Regions from separate parts of the Metabacillus sp. 113a genome, predicted to be linked through region 1. Evidence: riboswitches for the same ligand, from Rfam matches in the RefSeq annotation. Region 1 holds a riboswitch; each other region holds the start of a gene.

Region 1 (5,171 bases):
CAAAGCACAATTGGTTTTCAAGCTTGAGTTTTTGGCTGTTCTCCATGATCATGGTCTTCCTTCGCTGAATAAGTTGTGCACAATCGAATTGTATCCGATTTAGATAGAAAGCACAATTATTATGCTTCGTCCATCTGCAATTTTTTAAGAGGCTTGTCTGCGGGGCCCTCCATGACTTCTCCGTCAGTGGAAAAGCGTGAGCCGTGGCATGGACAATCCCAGGACCTGTCCCCGCGGTTCCATTCAACCTCGCAGCCTAAGTGGGTGCAGGTTGAGTCCACCAGATGCAGGCAGCCTTGCTGATCCTTGTAGGCGGCGGCTTTTTGGCCTTTATAGGAGACGAGGGCGCCTTCATCATTGCGCAGTTCTTCGATTTTTTTTCGTGAACCAAAGTCCAGCTTTCCTCCAATTAAGTGTCCGGCTACATTGGCATTTTGGACAAGAAATGTTTTGATGCTTGGGTCTGCAATGAATCGGGAAGGGCAGAACACCTCCTGATAAGGATTCTCTCTCTCGAGCACCATATCCCTCATCATCATGGCAGCGGCCGTGCCGTTTGTCATTCCCCATTTGCGGTAGCCTGATGCAGCGAGAACGGACGGCTTCCCTTTTGTCACCGGACCGACATAAGGAATTTTATCCAGGGTAATTAAATCCTGTGCAGACCACTTATACACAGCTTCTTTTAGCCCTAAATGGACTTTTCCAAACAGCTCAAGGGCTTCGTAATGTTTTTGCGTATCGAATCCCTGGCCGGTTTTATGGCTATCCCCGCCAATGAGAATGAGATCCTCACCGTCCATTGGAGTGGAGCGGATTGAGCGGGTCGGATTGTCCGCACTTAAATACATTCCGCCCGGATAAGGCTTCCTTGTTTTAACGCCCAGGACATAGGATCTTTCCGCATACATTCGTGCGAAATAAAAGCCGTTTCCATCAAAAAAAGGAAAATGGGAGCAGGAAAGAGCGTGCTTGGCCTTGACTTCGAAGCCGTCCCTCGTTCTGACCTTTGCTCCTCCCTCAAAAACCTCCGCATCTACGGCAACTGTATTTTCGTAGATTTCCACTCCCATCTTTTGCAGCTCACCTGTCATGTGGCCTAAATAGGAAAGAGGGTGGAACTGGGCCTGATTTTTTATCAGAATGGCATTTTTAATAGGCAGGTCAAAAGGGATTGAGTCTGCCATCCCGCAATCGATTCCGAGTTTGACGTAGGCTTTGTATTCTTTTTCAAGCTTCGTGGCATTTTTGCTCTCTGCTGTATAAATATAGGCATCCTGGTTTGAAAAATCACAGGAAACACCTGCTGCGTAATCTCTCATAAACTCGAGCGCCTCATGGTTCGCAGCAAAGTATTTTTTTGCTTTTTCTTCCCCGATATGCTGAATCAGCTCATCATAAATCAGGTCATGCTGGGTGGTGATTTTGGCTGTTGTATGGCCGGTTGTTCCGTTCAGCAGCCCATCGGCTTCAAGCAGGACGACGTTAACTCCTTCTTTGGCAAGTAAGTAGGCAGCTGTGATTCCGGTGATGCCGCCTCCGACAACAACTGCATCCGTATCGAGATTTTTATCAAGCTTTGGAAAGGAGGGAAGCCCGGCTGATTCTCTCCAAAAAGGTTCAGGGGATGAAGGGATTGATTTAGTAGACAAGGGAAAGCCTCCTTCGATATGTACTCTAAGATAATTTTTCCAACATCAAGAAAATCATGTACCAAAATAAAAAGAGTGCGGATTTCCGCACTCTTAACGATTTTTCCAATTCTGACTGATAAAAGCCTCGCGTCCGGATTCCTCACGCTCCTGCTTGTATTTTTCAGGGTTTTTTTTGTAAAAGCCCTGATGATGCTCTTCAGCCGGATAGAAGGCACTTGCTTCCTTGATTGGGGTTACGATCGGTTCTTTAAATTTTCCGCTTTCAGCCAGGAGCTGTTTTGAAGCTTCGGCAGCCTGGCGCTGTTCTTCCGTATGATAGAAAATAATGGCCCGGTAAGATTCCCCGCGGTCGATAAATTGGCCCTCATCATCCGTAGGGTCAATTTGCTGCCAGTAGAGCTCAAGCAGTTTTTCGTATGGGAAAACCTCTGGATTGTACCGGATTTGAACGGCTTCGGCGTGCCCTGATGTTCCGGATTTTACTTGCTCGTATGATGGGTTATCGATGTGCCCGCCTGTGTATCCGGAAACGATCCCGTGAATTCCGGGAAGTTCATCAAATGGTTTTACCATGCACCAAAAGCAGCCTCCCGCAAATGTTGCCGTTTCAATTTGAATGGCAGTCATGTCTTTTCCTCCTTTGATTTAAGAAACTGTAAAAACCCCTCTTCCTGAGCAGAAGAGGGGGGAATAATCTGAAAAGCAGACCGGCTCTTCTCTCATCTGCCGGGCAAAAAGCATATGCCCGCAGGAATTAGCACGGTTTCACATTTGCCGTGATCCGCTGCCGAGGCTTCGCAGGGCCATGTCCCTCCGCCTCTCTCGATAAGAGTGAATGAAATTAAAACGAGCATAAAACTGATTGAAAGGAAAGTCAAGGATTCTTACTCGTGCTGCCCAACCCGGGCAAAAGGTTGTTTGATCGGAAAGCAAAAAACACAAGCCGGAGCTTGTGCTTAAAGTTTTTCTGTAAGAAATTCACGAACCTGATCAGGTGTTTTGGCATTGGCGCTGTGCAAGTGACCGAGCTTTTCGCCGTTTTTGAAAATAAGAATGCTTGGAATTCCCATAACCTGATATTTTTCAGCTATTTCAGGGAACTCATCCTTATTGATCTCGAACCATTGAAAGTCCTTATATTCTTCAAGAATTTCATCAATGAAAAAGTTCATTCGCGTGCAATCGGGACACCAGTCAGCGAAGAATTTAACGAGAACTTCCTTATCAGATGAAATGAGCTTTTCGAATTGTTCGGTTGATGTAATTTTTTCCATATGCATAATCCCTCCTGCCACTATTTTAATACAAACTGCAGAAATAAACGACATTTTGATTTCGCACAAAAGTTTACAGATGTTCGAATGCTATAAAAGAATTGCAGGGCCAAAGATAACAAACAGGCTGGAAAATGATAAAATAGGAAGAGTGATGAAAAAAACGTGTACGTGATAGATTGAGGGGGAAATAAAACATGAAAATTAAACTCGGGCTTGTATACGGTGGAAAATCCGCAGAACATCAAGTCTCATTGCAAACAGCACTTGCTGTTATTAAAGCGCTGGATCTCAAGCAATTTGATATACATCCTATTTATATTACAGAAAAGGGAGAATGGATCCGCGGTGCACAGCTGTATGAGCCGGCATCCAGTGTATCTGCCCTGAAGCTTGGCGATTCTGAAGGGAAGGCGATTATGCCGTCTGCTCTGAATGCAGAGCTGTTTCCGTCTGCATCTGCTGACCAGGAGGAGAAGCCGTTTGATGTCATTTTTCCGCTTCTTCATGGACCTAATGGGGAAGATGGAACGATCCAGGGCATGCTTGAACTGATGAACCTTCCGTACGTTGGAAACGGAGTGCTTGCTTCAGCGGCGGGCATGGATAAAGTCGTTATGAAAAATCTATTTGCCCAGGCTGGTCTTGCGCAAGCCGATTATGTATGGCTGATCCGCAGCGAATGGAAAAAAGATCCGGAAACTGTTTATGCGAAGGTTGAAAACAACCTCGGCTACCCATGCTTTGTAAAACCCGCTAATCTTGGCTCAAGCGTTGGAATCAGCAAATGCAAAAACCGTGAAGAGCTGGAAGCGGCTTTTGAGGAAGCTTTCTCCTATGACCGTAAAATTATCATTGAAGAAGGAATCATTGGACGCGAAATTGAAGTAGGGGTAATCGGAAATGATGAACCGCAATGTTCCGTAACAGGAGAAATCGCTCCTAAAAAGGAATTCTACGATTATAAAGCGAAATACGTTGACGGTGACACCGATATGATGATTCCGGCTAAAGTGACGGACAGTGAATACGAGATGATTGAAAAAATGGCCGTTGCAGCCTTTAAAGCAATCGATGGCTCAGGTCTTGTGCGTGCCGACTTCTTTTTGACTGAGGATGGCAGAGCTTTAATAAATGAGGTTAATACGATGCCGGGCTTCACCCCGTTCAGCATGTTCCCGCTGCTTTGGAAGCACACCGGTCTTGAATACCCTCAGCTTATAGAAAAACTCGTTTCCCTGGCCATTGAACGGCATGAAGAGAAACAGCAGATTAAGCATACATTTTAATCATTGAGCGGCTGGCTGCCCGCTGCCTATTGAGTCTGCTTCAGGAGGTTCATTGAGGCAGAGGGAAGCCGGCCTCTTTCTGAAGGGAGATAACCGTATGATACAAAGAACATTAAAAGATATTCAAAGGATGGCGGGCGGAGAAGGCCTGTCTGATTCTTTTGAAGAAAAATCCGTAAACGGTGTTTCGACCGATTCGCGGAGCATCCTCCCCGGCTCGCTGTTTGTACCGATTACAGGGGAAAACTTTAACGGCCACCGCTTTGCCGGCAAGGCTATCAGTGAAGGTGCAGAAGCTGTCCTTTGGGATAGGAACGAGCCGAATCCGCCTGAAAATGCCCCTGTGATTTTTGTGGACGATACGCTCGTAGCACTCCAGACATTGGCTAAATCCTACAAAGAACAGCTTAACGTCAAGATAGCCGGAGTAACGGGGAGCAATGGAAAAACGACCACCAAGGATCTGCTCGCCTCTGCACTTTCTTCAGCGTATAAAGTACATAAAACTAAAGGGAATTTTAACAACCATATCGGACTTCCTCTCACCCTGCTTTCCATGCCGGAGGATACGGAAGTGGCCGTGCTGGAGATGGGGATGAGCTCCCGGGGCGAAATTGAGTTTTTATCAAATCTTGCCTGCCCGGATGCAGCCATCATCACCAATATCGGAGAATCCCACATGATGGAACTTGGTTCCAGAGAAGGCATTGCAGAAGCAAAGCTTGAAATAGTTTCCGGCTTAAAGGAGGATGGAATTCTTTTTTATTTTGGAGATGAACCTTTGCTTCAGGAAAGAGTGCCTTTAATGGAGATAAAAACCGTCACCTTCGGAGATAAGGCCACCAACAGCTTATATCCGGCAGACATCGTTCAGTCAGATGAAGGTGTGGCGTTTACCGTACAGCCCGGGGGAGAACGGTTTATGATTCCGGTTCTGGGAAAGCATAACGTAT
Region 2 (5,171 bases), on a different contig from region 1:
AATTCCTGGGATGTAAAGCGCTCGGGAACGGGCAGCCAAGCGAAGAAACTCCCCTTAGGAGCTTGAATGTTCCAGCCGATTTCCTTAAAGGCATCCACCAGTGTATTCCGGCGTCTTTCATACATCCGGACAAGCGCTTTTAAGCTGTCCCCTCTATCCAGCAAAGCTGCTTCGGCCGCATCCTGAACAGCACCAAAAACACTTACATACATATGATCCTGAAACAGGTTGATTGCTTCTATAACACTGGCATTTCCAGCTGCAAACGCTACCCGCCACCCCGCCATATTGAACGTTTTCGAAAGAGTATAAATTTCAATTCCCGTTTCCTTTGCACCAGGGGTCTGAAGATAACTTAACGGCTTTTCGCCGTCAAACCCAATCGCTCCATAGGCAAAATCATGAATGGTACAAATATGGTGCTGCTTGGCAAAATCAGCGGTTTCTCTAAAAAAAGCTGCATTGGCTGCTGCTCCCGTAGGATTGTTCGGATAATTTAAAAACATAAGCTTTGTTTTAAGCAAAACAGGATCAGGAATTTGATCATAATCCGGGAGGTACTCATTTTTTTCAAGCAGCGGAAGCATGTGCATCCCTGCGCCGGCCATCTCTACGCCAGACCAGTAATCCGGGTATCCAGGATCTGGAACAAGCGCCACATCACCAGGGTTTAGTAAACATTGTGGAAGCTCAACAAGCCCGGCTTTCCCACCAAACAGGATGGCTATCTCCGTCTCCGGATCTAATTCAACCCCATATTCTCTCTTGTAAAAGGTTGAAGCAGCTGCTCTTAAAGACTGTTTACCTCTGAAAGGGGAATATTTGTGATTGGCCGGTTCTTCTGCAGCTTTTTGAAGCGCCTTAACGATATGTGCAGGTGCAGGCTGATCCGGGTTTCCCTGGCCCAGATTGATGATGTCACAGCCCTCTTTAATCTTTTCAGCTGCTTTTAAAGACAAGGCAGCGAAAAATTGCTCAGGAAGCCGTCTTAGTAAGCGGGATGGTTCAAAATATGTCATTCTATTCCACCTTCTCGAAAAATTCTTGAAATGATAGTCACAAATCATATAGTGTTAATACAGAAAAGTAAAGAAAATTCTGATTGAAAGCGGGGGTCAAAGTGAAACAGTCAATTGCGTGCATCCAATTTGATATCGCATTCGGCAATCCGGAAGAAAATAAAAAAAGAGCGGCAGCTGCGATCAGGGAAGCCGTTAAAGTCAATCCGCCGGACATTCTTGTATTACCCGAATTATGGAACACTGGATACGATTTGACAAGACTGGATGAGATTGCGGACCCGGCAGGAAGGGACTCGAAGGCTTTTCTTTCGGCCTTGGCTAGAGAGCACCATGTCCACCTGGTGGCAGGGTCCATTGCCAAAAAGTCCGGTAAAGAGATAACAAATACAATGCTCATTTTCAGCAGGAGCGGAGAGCTGGTACATGAATACAGCAAAATTCATTTATTTAAACTGATGGATGAACACCATTATTTGACAGGCGGCAAAAGCAGCGGACTTTTTTCTCTGGATGGAATCCAATGCGCAGGCTTTATATGCTACGATATCCGCTTCCCTGAATGGATGCGGGATCATGCAGCCCATGGAGCAGAAGTATTGTTCGTCGCCGCTGAATGGCCCCTCCTCCGCCTTAACCACTGGCGGGCGCTCCTCATAGCAAGAGCCATTGAGAATCAGGCCTTTGTCGTTGCCTGCAACAGATGCGGGTCCGACCCCAAAAATAAATTTGCCGGACATTCTATAATCATTGATCCATGGGGATCAGTTTTGGCCGAGGCGGGGCAAGGAGCAGAAACACTCCGCGCTGAATTGGATTTCGCAGAAATTGCTGAAATCAGAAGACAGATTCCCGTATTTCAGGACCGCCGGCCTGAATTGTACCAATCGTTCTTTAAAAGCTGACCTCCCTATTTAATTTTTTATATATAAGGGTTAAATCACTCAGCCTGAAGCTTATGAATGGTTTTATCAGATTCTTTCTGATGCCGGGCCTTTAAAACATACTAAAAAAAGATTGACAGACTTATTGTGGAGCTGGTAAGATTTTCATCAATGATTGATTGCAAAACAATTAAAACATTCAAAAAAATCTAACACATATACTCTTATCGAGAGTTGGGAGAGGGAATTGGCCCGTTGACCCCAACAGCAACCGACCGTAATTCCATTGCGAAATGGGGCGCAGCAAGAAGCGCCGGAGCAAGACGCTCCAAAAGGCACGGTGCTAAATCCGTCAGAAGCTTTATGCTTTCTGGGAGATAAGAGGTGCGGAGACAGCCTCTTCAAGCCTCTTTCTCAAAACGAAAGAGGCTTTTTGTATTTGCACTTATCTAAAAAACGGCTTTTCAGGAGGCGAAAAAATTGGGTATACCACATTCAGCATTTTATGAACCGTTAACGGAAGCCGCCGCTGCGGCACTCGCGGTCAGGCTGGGCCTCGTTCCAGACACGATTCTTCACTGCAGGGAAATTGGCGATGGGAATTTGAACCTTGTTTTCAGAGTACATGATCCAAAATCAGGCAAAGGGGTGATTGTTAAGCAGGCTCTTCCATACGCAAAGGTAATCGGTGAATCATGGCCGCTTACCCTTGACCGGGCACGCATTGAAAGCAGCGCCCTCGTTAAGCATGCAGAGCTTGCACCAGGGCTTGTCCCGGAGGTCTATTACACCGACCAGCCCCTAGCCGTAACTGTAATGGAAGACCTGTCACACTTACAAATTGCCAGGCAGGCATTGATCGAAGGAAAACAGCTCCCGCATCTCGCTCAGCACATTGGAGAATTTATGGCCAGGACGCTCTTTTATACGAGCGATTTCGCCCTTGAGCCTCATGTGAAAAAACAGCTTGTTAAACAATTTACGAATCCTGACCTTTGTAAAATTACAGAGGACTTTGTGTTCACCGATCCATTCTTCGATCATGATTCAAATGACTTTGAACCGGAGCTCCGGAAAGCGGCGGAAGAGATCTGGGCAGACACCCATTTAAAACTGGAAGCTGCCAAGCTTAAAAAGAAATTTTTAACGCAGGCGGATGCCTTAGTGCATGGAGACCTCCACACAGGAAGCATTTTTGCAGGAGAAACAGAAACGAAAGTCATTGATCCTGAATTTGCGTTCTTCGGCCCGATCGGCTTTGATCCAGGACAGTTTATTGGAAATCTCCTGCTTAATGCCCTATCCCGTGAACCGGATAAACAGGAGTTTCTGTTTCATGCGATCGAAACAGCATGGAACACATTTGCGGATGTGTTTAAAGAAGCTTGGAAAAACAGCAGTCTGGACTGCTACTCTGAAGTGGAAGGCTATCTTGAACATACATTGGCGCAGATATTTGAGGATACAATCGGCTTTGCGGGCTGTGAGGTGATCAGAAGGACAATCGGCCTCGCCCATGTGGCCGACCTCGATGGCATCCAGCCGCACAGCCGGAGAATAGAAGTGAAAATTCAGTCGCTGGAGCTTGGGAAAAAATTGATCAAGCAGCGGCGCAATCTTACGGAACCAGGGCAGCTCAAACGGTTTTTCCGTCATGCTATTGCCCCCTGATTAGGAGGACTATAAACATGCTTCAGCCATCTTTCATCGTACCCCGTTCAGTTGAATGGAAGGATACTTATATTTCCATGCTTGATCAGCAAAAACTGCCGGCCGCAGCCGAATACATTCGCCTGAACAACATAAAAGACGTTTGGGAGGCTATACAAAGTCTGAAAGTGAGAGGCGCCCCGGCAATCGGAATAACAGCAGCATTCGGGCTTGCCCTTTCTGCATCCCGCTACAGTGAAACAGAAATTGGTTTATTCCTGAAACGGCTAAAAAAAGAGCAGGAATATTTAGCTGGGTCGAGGCCAACGGCCGTAAATCTGTCCTGGGCTCTTAACCGTCTTCTGAAATCATGCGGCAATGTTCAATCAGTGAATGAAGCAAAAACCAATCTTATACATGAGGCCATTCAAATTCAGGCAGAGGATGAAGAAACCTGCAGACAAATAGGAGAGCATGCGTTAAAGCTCTTTTCTAAAAACGACCGGATCCTGACCATCTGCAATGCAGGTTCAATAGCGACTGCCAGATACGGAACAGCGCTTGCTCCCTTCTACTTGGCAAAGGAGCAAAATTTCCCGCTTCAAGTGTTTGCATGTGAAACCCGGCCGGTGCTTCAGGGATCAAGACTCACTGCATGGGAGCTTATGCAGGCAGGGGTCGATGTTACTTTGATTACAGACAGCATGGCTGCCTTTACCATTAAAAACAAGAAGATCAGCGCCATCATTACAGGAGCAGACCGCATTGCGAAAAACGGTGATACCGCTAATAAAATTGGAACATACAATCTTGCTATTTTAGCAAATGCCTTCAGCATCCCGTTTTATATTGCTGCCCCACTCTCTACTTTTGATTTAAACATGGAAGTCGGAGAACAAATCCCAATTGAGGAACGCGACGCTAAGGAAATTACTCATATAGCAGGAACCCAAGTATCCCCAGACGGCGTCCAGGTCTTCAATCCTGCCTTCGACGTAACTCCTGCAGAGCTGATAACAGGCATAGTGACAGAAAAAGGGGTCATGAGAGGAAATTACAGCGTTAAAATCGAAGAGCTTTTTTTACCCGAACCATCTGTATGAAATCCGGGAATCCGTTCGAACGGGCATGCTGAGGAACAATCAGAGCTGAAAAAACTGAGGATGCCGGCTTTTATGTATCCTCAGGTTTGCATGTCTGAACGCTGTTCAGCCGGATCAGCTTTGCAGCTGGGGATCCTCCCAATAAAAGATTTGAGTGTTCATTCTTCAATCTTTGCCCATAGCTCCTTTGGATTGAGCTCATAAATGCTGTTTTCACGGTACATGATTGCATTGACAATCATTTCCCGCCGGAGGGTGGCATAATCTTCATGATATTTGGTGATCGCTTCATTCACTTCTTTTTCTGTATACTTCTTCCCAGCTTCAAAATCTTTCGCAATATAGCAGAGAACCATAAGCTTTCGTTTGCGCTGGGATGGAATGGTTTTAAACTTCCCCTCACTAGTTAAATAATTTTGCACAATTTTCAACTGATCCCCCGTTAGCTGCTTCACTTTGTTTTCCTCCTCAGCATTGATAAGTTTTCCAATATCGTTTGCATAATTTTCAATAAC
Region 3 (5,171 bases), on a different contig from region 1:
TATGGACTTTACCCGTATTCTGATTTTATTGTCCATACTTCCAGTTTTATTGTCCATACTTCCAGTTTTATTGTCCGTACTTTTCATATAAAGACTTTTCGACAAAATCCGAGCGTGTTTGTGCTGTACTGAGTTGAGAAATCCGCCCTTGGGTTGTCATATATAAGCATATATGGTCCGTATTTTGATTTTATTGTCCGTACTTGAGATTTAATGTCCGTATTCTGATTTTATTGTCCATACTTCCAGTTTTATTGTCCGTACTTTTCATATAAAGACTTTTCGACAAAATCTGAGCGTGTTTGAGCTGTACTGAGTGCAGAAATCCGCCCTTGGTTTCTCAAACATACTCATATATGGTCCGTATAATCCCAGCGTGATTTTATAAACTGCCAAAGTAGGGTATGTACCAACTGAAAACGTGTATAGTCCCGTTGGAACAGTCCAAAACTAATCTCACGAGAGGTGAAGGAATTGATAAGAAACCGAGGAATTTTGACAGCTTTAGCAGGAATAGGGATTGCACAGGGACTTAAGATTTTTGGTCATAAACGGCTGACAGGCAAGTGGGATTGGCGTCCTATGTTCCAGACAGGCGGCATGCCTAGTTCACACTCTGCAGGTGTGGCGTCATTGGCTACATATGTGGCTGCCAAAAATGGGAGTACATCGGTTGAAACAGCATTGGCCGTCGTATTCGGAATCATCGTTATGTATGATGCGCAGGGAATTCGCCGTCATACTGGAGAGATTGCCAAGCTTGTTAATGATATTGATGCGGATATCGAATTGCTCTCCGGACATTTCCCAGGTCTGGGCCATGTGAAACAGAAGGAAGAGCTGAATGAACTTTTGGGACATCAGCCGGAAGAGGTGGCCTATGGAGCACTTCTCGGGATTGTAATTGGACTGATTAGTGCAAAAACGGACTCTGATTAAAAATTGGCTAATTCAGTTAGATCAGACCTGGAAGGATCAAATTGAAATTGGATAAAAAAGGCGTGCCGGGTGCACGTCTTTTTTTTACGCCTTTGCGTAACCCTAAAAGAAAAAAGGATGTGTCTATTATGAAAAAATGGTTGTCTGTTTTGTTTGCCGCACTGATGCTGTCTGCCGGTGCTGAACCTCAGGAAGTTTATGCAAGGGAACATCAGCAGGAGCCTGCTTATGCTAAATGGTCGCGCATTGCCATTCAGGAGGCAAAAAAGAAATACCCGGACGCTAAGCTCCTGGATTATTTATATATAGGACGTGAAGATTCAGGAAGGACCGCCAAAGAGAAATTCAAACTATGGGTGCGCAGGGACAGCCGGGAGTTTGGATTATTCGTCACCGTGGAGTTCGAGAAAGACACACAGAAAGTAAAAGCGGTCACATTCACTGAATCCGACCGGTAAACACAGGTTTTCCCTCCTGCTGATCGCGGTATAAATAAGTAACTATGGGGGGGAAAGCAAATGTATAAAAAAGAATTTTACGTTTTTGATGATCAAGGTCCGAAGCCTGCTGTTATCCGCAACTATCATGAGTCTGACTTTGATGGATTGATCCGGATTCAGAGGGAGAGCTTTCCTCCTCCTTTTCCAAGCGAGCTCCTGTGGAGCAAAGAGCAGCTTCAAAGCCACATCCGCTTGTTTCAGGAAGGAGCTCTATGCATTGAAGTGGATGGAGTGCTCGCAGGATCCCTGACGAGCCTTTTAGTTGATTATGACGAGAAAGGTCCGGACCATACGTGGGATGATATGACGGACCGGGGTTATATCGGCAGCCATGTTTCAGAGGGCAGAACGCTGTATGTTGTGGATATAGGGGTAAGACCTCAATACCGGAAGGCAGGGCTTGGGAGCTGGCTTATGTTTTCTGCCTATGAATTGGTTGTACATAAAAAGCTTGATCGTTTGCTCGGAGGCGGAAGAATGCCGGGCTACTATAAAAAGTCAGATGAACTGAAACCTGAAGAGTATTTAGAGGGTGTTGTAAACGGGGAGTTAAAGGATCCGGTCCTTACCTTTTTGCTCAGGTGCGGCCGCACCCCTTTGAAGGTCATGGGGAACTATTTAGAGGATGAAGAATCATGCCATTATGCTGCATTGATGGAATGGAAGAATCCTTTTGCTGGAAAGTAAATAGCAATTATTGCTGTTTTCTATTCATCTTTTTTAACATATATCCTTGCTGTTGCTGCAGCAGGCTTGGTAAGGCTTTCATGAATGACAGCATGTAAATATTTTTTTAAGAAAATAAAATTATGGTTTGACATTTTTTTGTGCAGCCCTTAAGGTAGTAAAAGATTGTTTATGAAATGCCCATAAATTTACGAACTTCTTATCACGAGAGGCGGAGGGACTGGCCCTGCGATGCCTCGGCAGCGGACTTTTTTAAGAGTGCTGTGCCAAATCCAGCAAGCAAATGCTTGAAAGATGAGAAGAGTGTCCTGATTATTGTGTATTAAGGCCTCTTCTTAAGGATAAGAAGGGGTCTTTTTTATGAACAGAATTGATGCGAGGTGGGAAAATGAACGTGAATCGTGAAGTAAAAGCAAATCCGCTGGCGCTGCTGCCGCTGCTGATTTTTATCGCCCTTTTTATTACGGCAGGTGTGATCACCGGGGACTTTTATAAACTGCCGATGGTTGTATCCATTTTGGTCGCAGTAGCCGCAGCGCTGTTTATGAATAGAAAAGAAACGCTGAATTCGAAGGTTGAGCGCTTTGCAAAGGGTGCCGGCCATCCGGATATTATGATTATGGTCTTTATTTACATCCTGGCAGGTGCTTTTTCGGAATCGGCCAAAGCTATGGGAGCAGTTGAATCGACAGTAAACCTGGCTCTGACCTACTTTCCACAGAGCTTTCTTGTAGCAGGATTGTTCATTATTGCAGCGTTTGTTTCCCTTTCAATGGGAACATCAATGGGGACGATCGCAGCTCTTGGCCCTATAGCAGCAGGAATCAGCGGGGAAACTGAAATCCCTGTAGCACTTGCTGTGGCTGCCGTTATCGGAGGAGCAATGTTCGGAGATAATCTCTCCTTCATATCCGACACTACGATTGCGGCGGTCAGAACCCAGAAGACAGAAATGCTGGATAAGTTCAAAACGAATTTCTTTATTGTTTTGCCGGCAGCAGTCGTCACAGCGATCATTTTGATTGTGATCTCTGCAGGAATGGATTCCACAGTGGAAACGAAGGAATTCAATTTCATTAAAATGCTCCCATACCTTGGAGTATTGATTGGAGCTCTGGCAGGACTGAACGTTGTTGCCGTGCTTGGGGGGGGAATAGTATTGACCGCGATCATCGGACTCTCCGATGGCAGCTTCAATATCCTTTCTTTTTCCCAATCGCTAATGGACGGAGTATCAGGAATGGCTGAACTTATTATCCTCTCTGTTTTGATTGGCGGAATGGTTGAGCTGATCAAGCACAATGGAGGAATTCAGTTTATTCTAAATGCCATGACGAAAAATATCCGATCAAAAAGAGGCGCAGAACTTGGAATTGCCGGTCTGGTGGGTGCAACAAATCTATCAACGGCAAATAATACCATTTCTATCATTACTGCAGGCCCGCTTGCCAAAAACATTGCGGATCAGTACGGGATTGATAACAGAAAATCTGCAAGTATTCTCGATATCTTTTCGTGCAGCGTACAGGGGCTGATTCCTTATGGGGCTCAGATGCTTGCGGGGGCTCAGCTTGTTAAAGCCTCACCGCTCAGCATCATCCCGTACACGTTCTACCCGATGCTGACACTTGTTTGCGGACTTCTGGCTATTGCGTTTGGCTTTCCGAAGCTGAAGCCTAAATCAAATAAGCAGGATTCCGATGCAGCTGATGTAAGAGAAAATTACAGTTGATTTTTCAGGGGCGATACGAGGCAGGAGTATCGCCCATTTTTTTGACAAAAATCAATTTGTGATGCAAAATAGGCTCGGGGACGAGAGGGAAAGTCAGGATGGAGAGCCTATAGAAATTTTTCAGCCAGTCATGGGTACCTTGTTCCGGACGACAGGTTTCGACAAAATGCGTGATTTTTTGTAAATATCTGTTCCTATAAAAATTTTTGATGATTTTTATCGCTGGAACAATTAATGACTAACACATCATTTTTAGTTTTTAAAAAAAGCTGATGACTTTGTGCTCATGCTTAATCAGGGCTTGGTTGCGCTTACAGCCCCATCACTCCATCTTAAGACCTCTATGGGGTTCCCGTACGAAAGCATGCTTTTCAAATTTGTCTTACACACATAGACAGATATCGTTTAGAATGGGAAAGTACTAACTCAGTAAAGGAGCGATATGAGAATGTCAACTGAGGCTATTAAGAAAAGCGGCAAAGCTTATTTATTTGAAATCCATTTCCTTCGTGCCCTCGCTTGCCTGGGGGTGCTGGCAGTGCATGTATCTGCTACCTACTACGGCATGAATGGAGAAAAGTTTGATGCGTTTTCCCACTTTTTAAATCAGGTAGGACGATTTGGAACACCTATATTTGCAGTAATCAGCGGATTTTTGCTGTTTTTACAGGTGCGTAATAAAGGATTTCAATTTGGAAAATATATTAAGTCAAGATTTGCAAAGGTTATCATTCCGTTTATTTTATGGAGTGTAGCCTACCGCTATATGATGTATTTGTACACAGGCAAGGGCATTGCAGATCCAGCTACAGAAATCATTACGTTTTTGGAAGGCGAGTCCTTTTACCATCTCTATTTCATCTCTATTGTATTACAGTTTTATTTAATCTTTCCGCTGCTGGCAAAGCTTTTTAACTCTCAATCCTTGATAATTGTTTTTGCATTCGTATCTCTTATTATCAGTTATAACCTTTATGGAATACAGCCTCCGTTCGACGGGGCGCTTGGAGAGTTTATCGCAAGCAAAGCGTTTATGCCTGTCTGGATTTTCTACTTTGCTTTCGGAGGATTAATGGCCTATTACTGGGAAGGCATCCGCGATTTCGCAGTTAAAAGACCGATTACAATGCTGCTCGTTACAATTGCCGTTACTATTGGATGCGTCATTGAGTACAAAACAGTCGGCTACGTTTCAAACCGCAGATTAACCAATCTGGTAAACATCCCGCTGCTGTGTGTGTCCATTGTGGGCATGTACCCGCTGCTTTCAAAGTTTGCAGCAGTGCGGCAGCCGCTTGTACTCCTTGGGAAGT

Evidence for each region. Region 1 has a riboswitch for S-adenosylmethionine ahead of msrA (peptide-methionine (S)-S-oxide reductase MsrA). Riboswitches for the same ligand answer to the same signal wherever they lie in the genome.
Region 2: linked by a shared signal. The riboswitch ahead of mtnK (S-methyl-5-thioribose kinase) and the one ahead of msrA (peptide-methionine (S)-S-oxide reductase MsrA) in region 1 are both predicted to bind S-adenosylmethionine.
Region 3: linked by a shared signal. The riboswitch ahead of ACQCVE_RS18070 (Na+/H+ antiporter NhaC family protein) and the one ahead of msrA (peptide-methionine (S)-S-oxide reductase MsrA) in region 1 are both predicted to bind S-adenosylmethionine.

Annotation. Positions count from the first base shown of each region.
Region 1 covers NZ_JBNILJ010000014.1:24,471-29,641, reverse strand. Annotated here, with positions in the region: gene ACQCVE_RS16005 (MarR family winged helix-turn-helix transcriptional regulator) at 1-46, opposite strand, end outside; gene ACQCVE_RS16000 (FAD-dependent oxidoreductase) at 120-1,652, opposite strand; gene msrA (peptide-methionine (S)-S-oxide reductase MsrA) at 1,746-2,282, opposite strand; SAM riboswitch class I at 2,372-2,487, opposite strand; gene ACQCVE_RS15990 (thioredoxin family protein) at 2,612-2,929, opposite strand; gene ACQCVE_RS15985 (D-alanine--D-alanine ligase) at 3,127-4,218, shown strand; gene ACQCVE_RS15980 (UDP-N-acetylmuramoyl-tripeptide--D-alanyl-D-alanine ligase) at 4,316-5,171, shown strand, end outside.
Region 2 covers NZ_JBNILJ010000005.1:88,720-93,890, reverse strand. Annotated here, with positions in the region: gene ACQCVE_RS10550 (pyridoxal phosphate-dependent aminotransferase) at 1-1,019, opposite strand, end outside; gene ACQCVE_RS10545 (carbon-nitrogen family hydrolase) at 1,121-1,924, shown strand; SAM riboswitch class I at 2,125-2,287, shown strand; gene mtnK (S-methyl-5-thioribose kinase) at 2,384-3,574, shown strand; gene mtnA (S-methyl-5-thioribose-1-phosphate isomerase) at 3,592-4,656, shown strand; gene ACQCVE_RS10530 (metalloregulator ArsR/SmtB family transcription factor) at 4,815-5,171, opposite strand, start outside.
Region 3 covers NZ_JBNILJ010000020.1:114-5,284, forward strand. Annotated here, with positions in the region: gene ACQCVE_RS18055 (divergent PAP2 family protein) at 475-939, shown strand; gene ACQCVE_RS18060 (DUF3889 domain-containing protein) at 1,068-1,397, shown strand; gene ACQCVE_RS18065 (GNAT family N-acetyltransferase) at 1,458-2,126, shown strand; SAM riboswitch class I at 2,323-2,427, shown strand; gene ACQCVE_RS18070 (Na+/H+ antiporter NhaC family protein) at 2,515-3,858, shown strand; gene ACQCVE_RS18075 (acyltransferase) at 4,307-5,171, shown strand, end outside.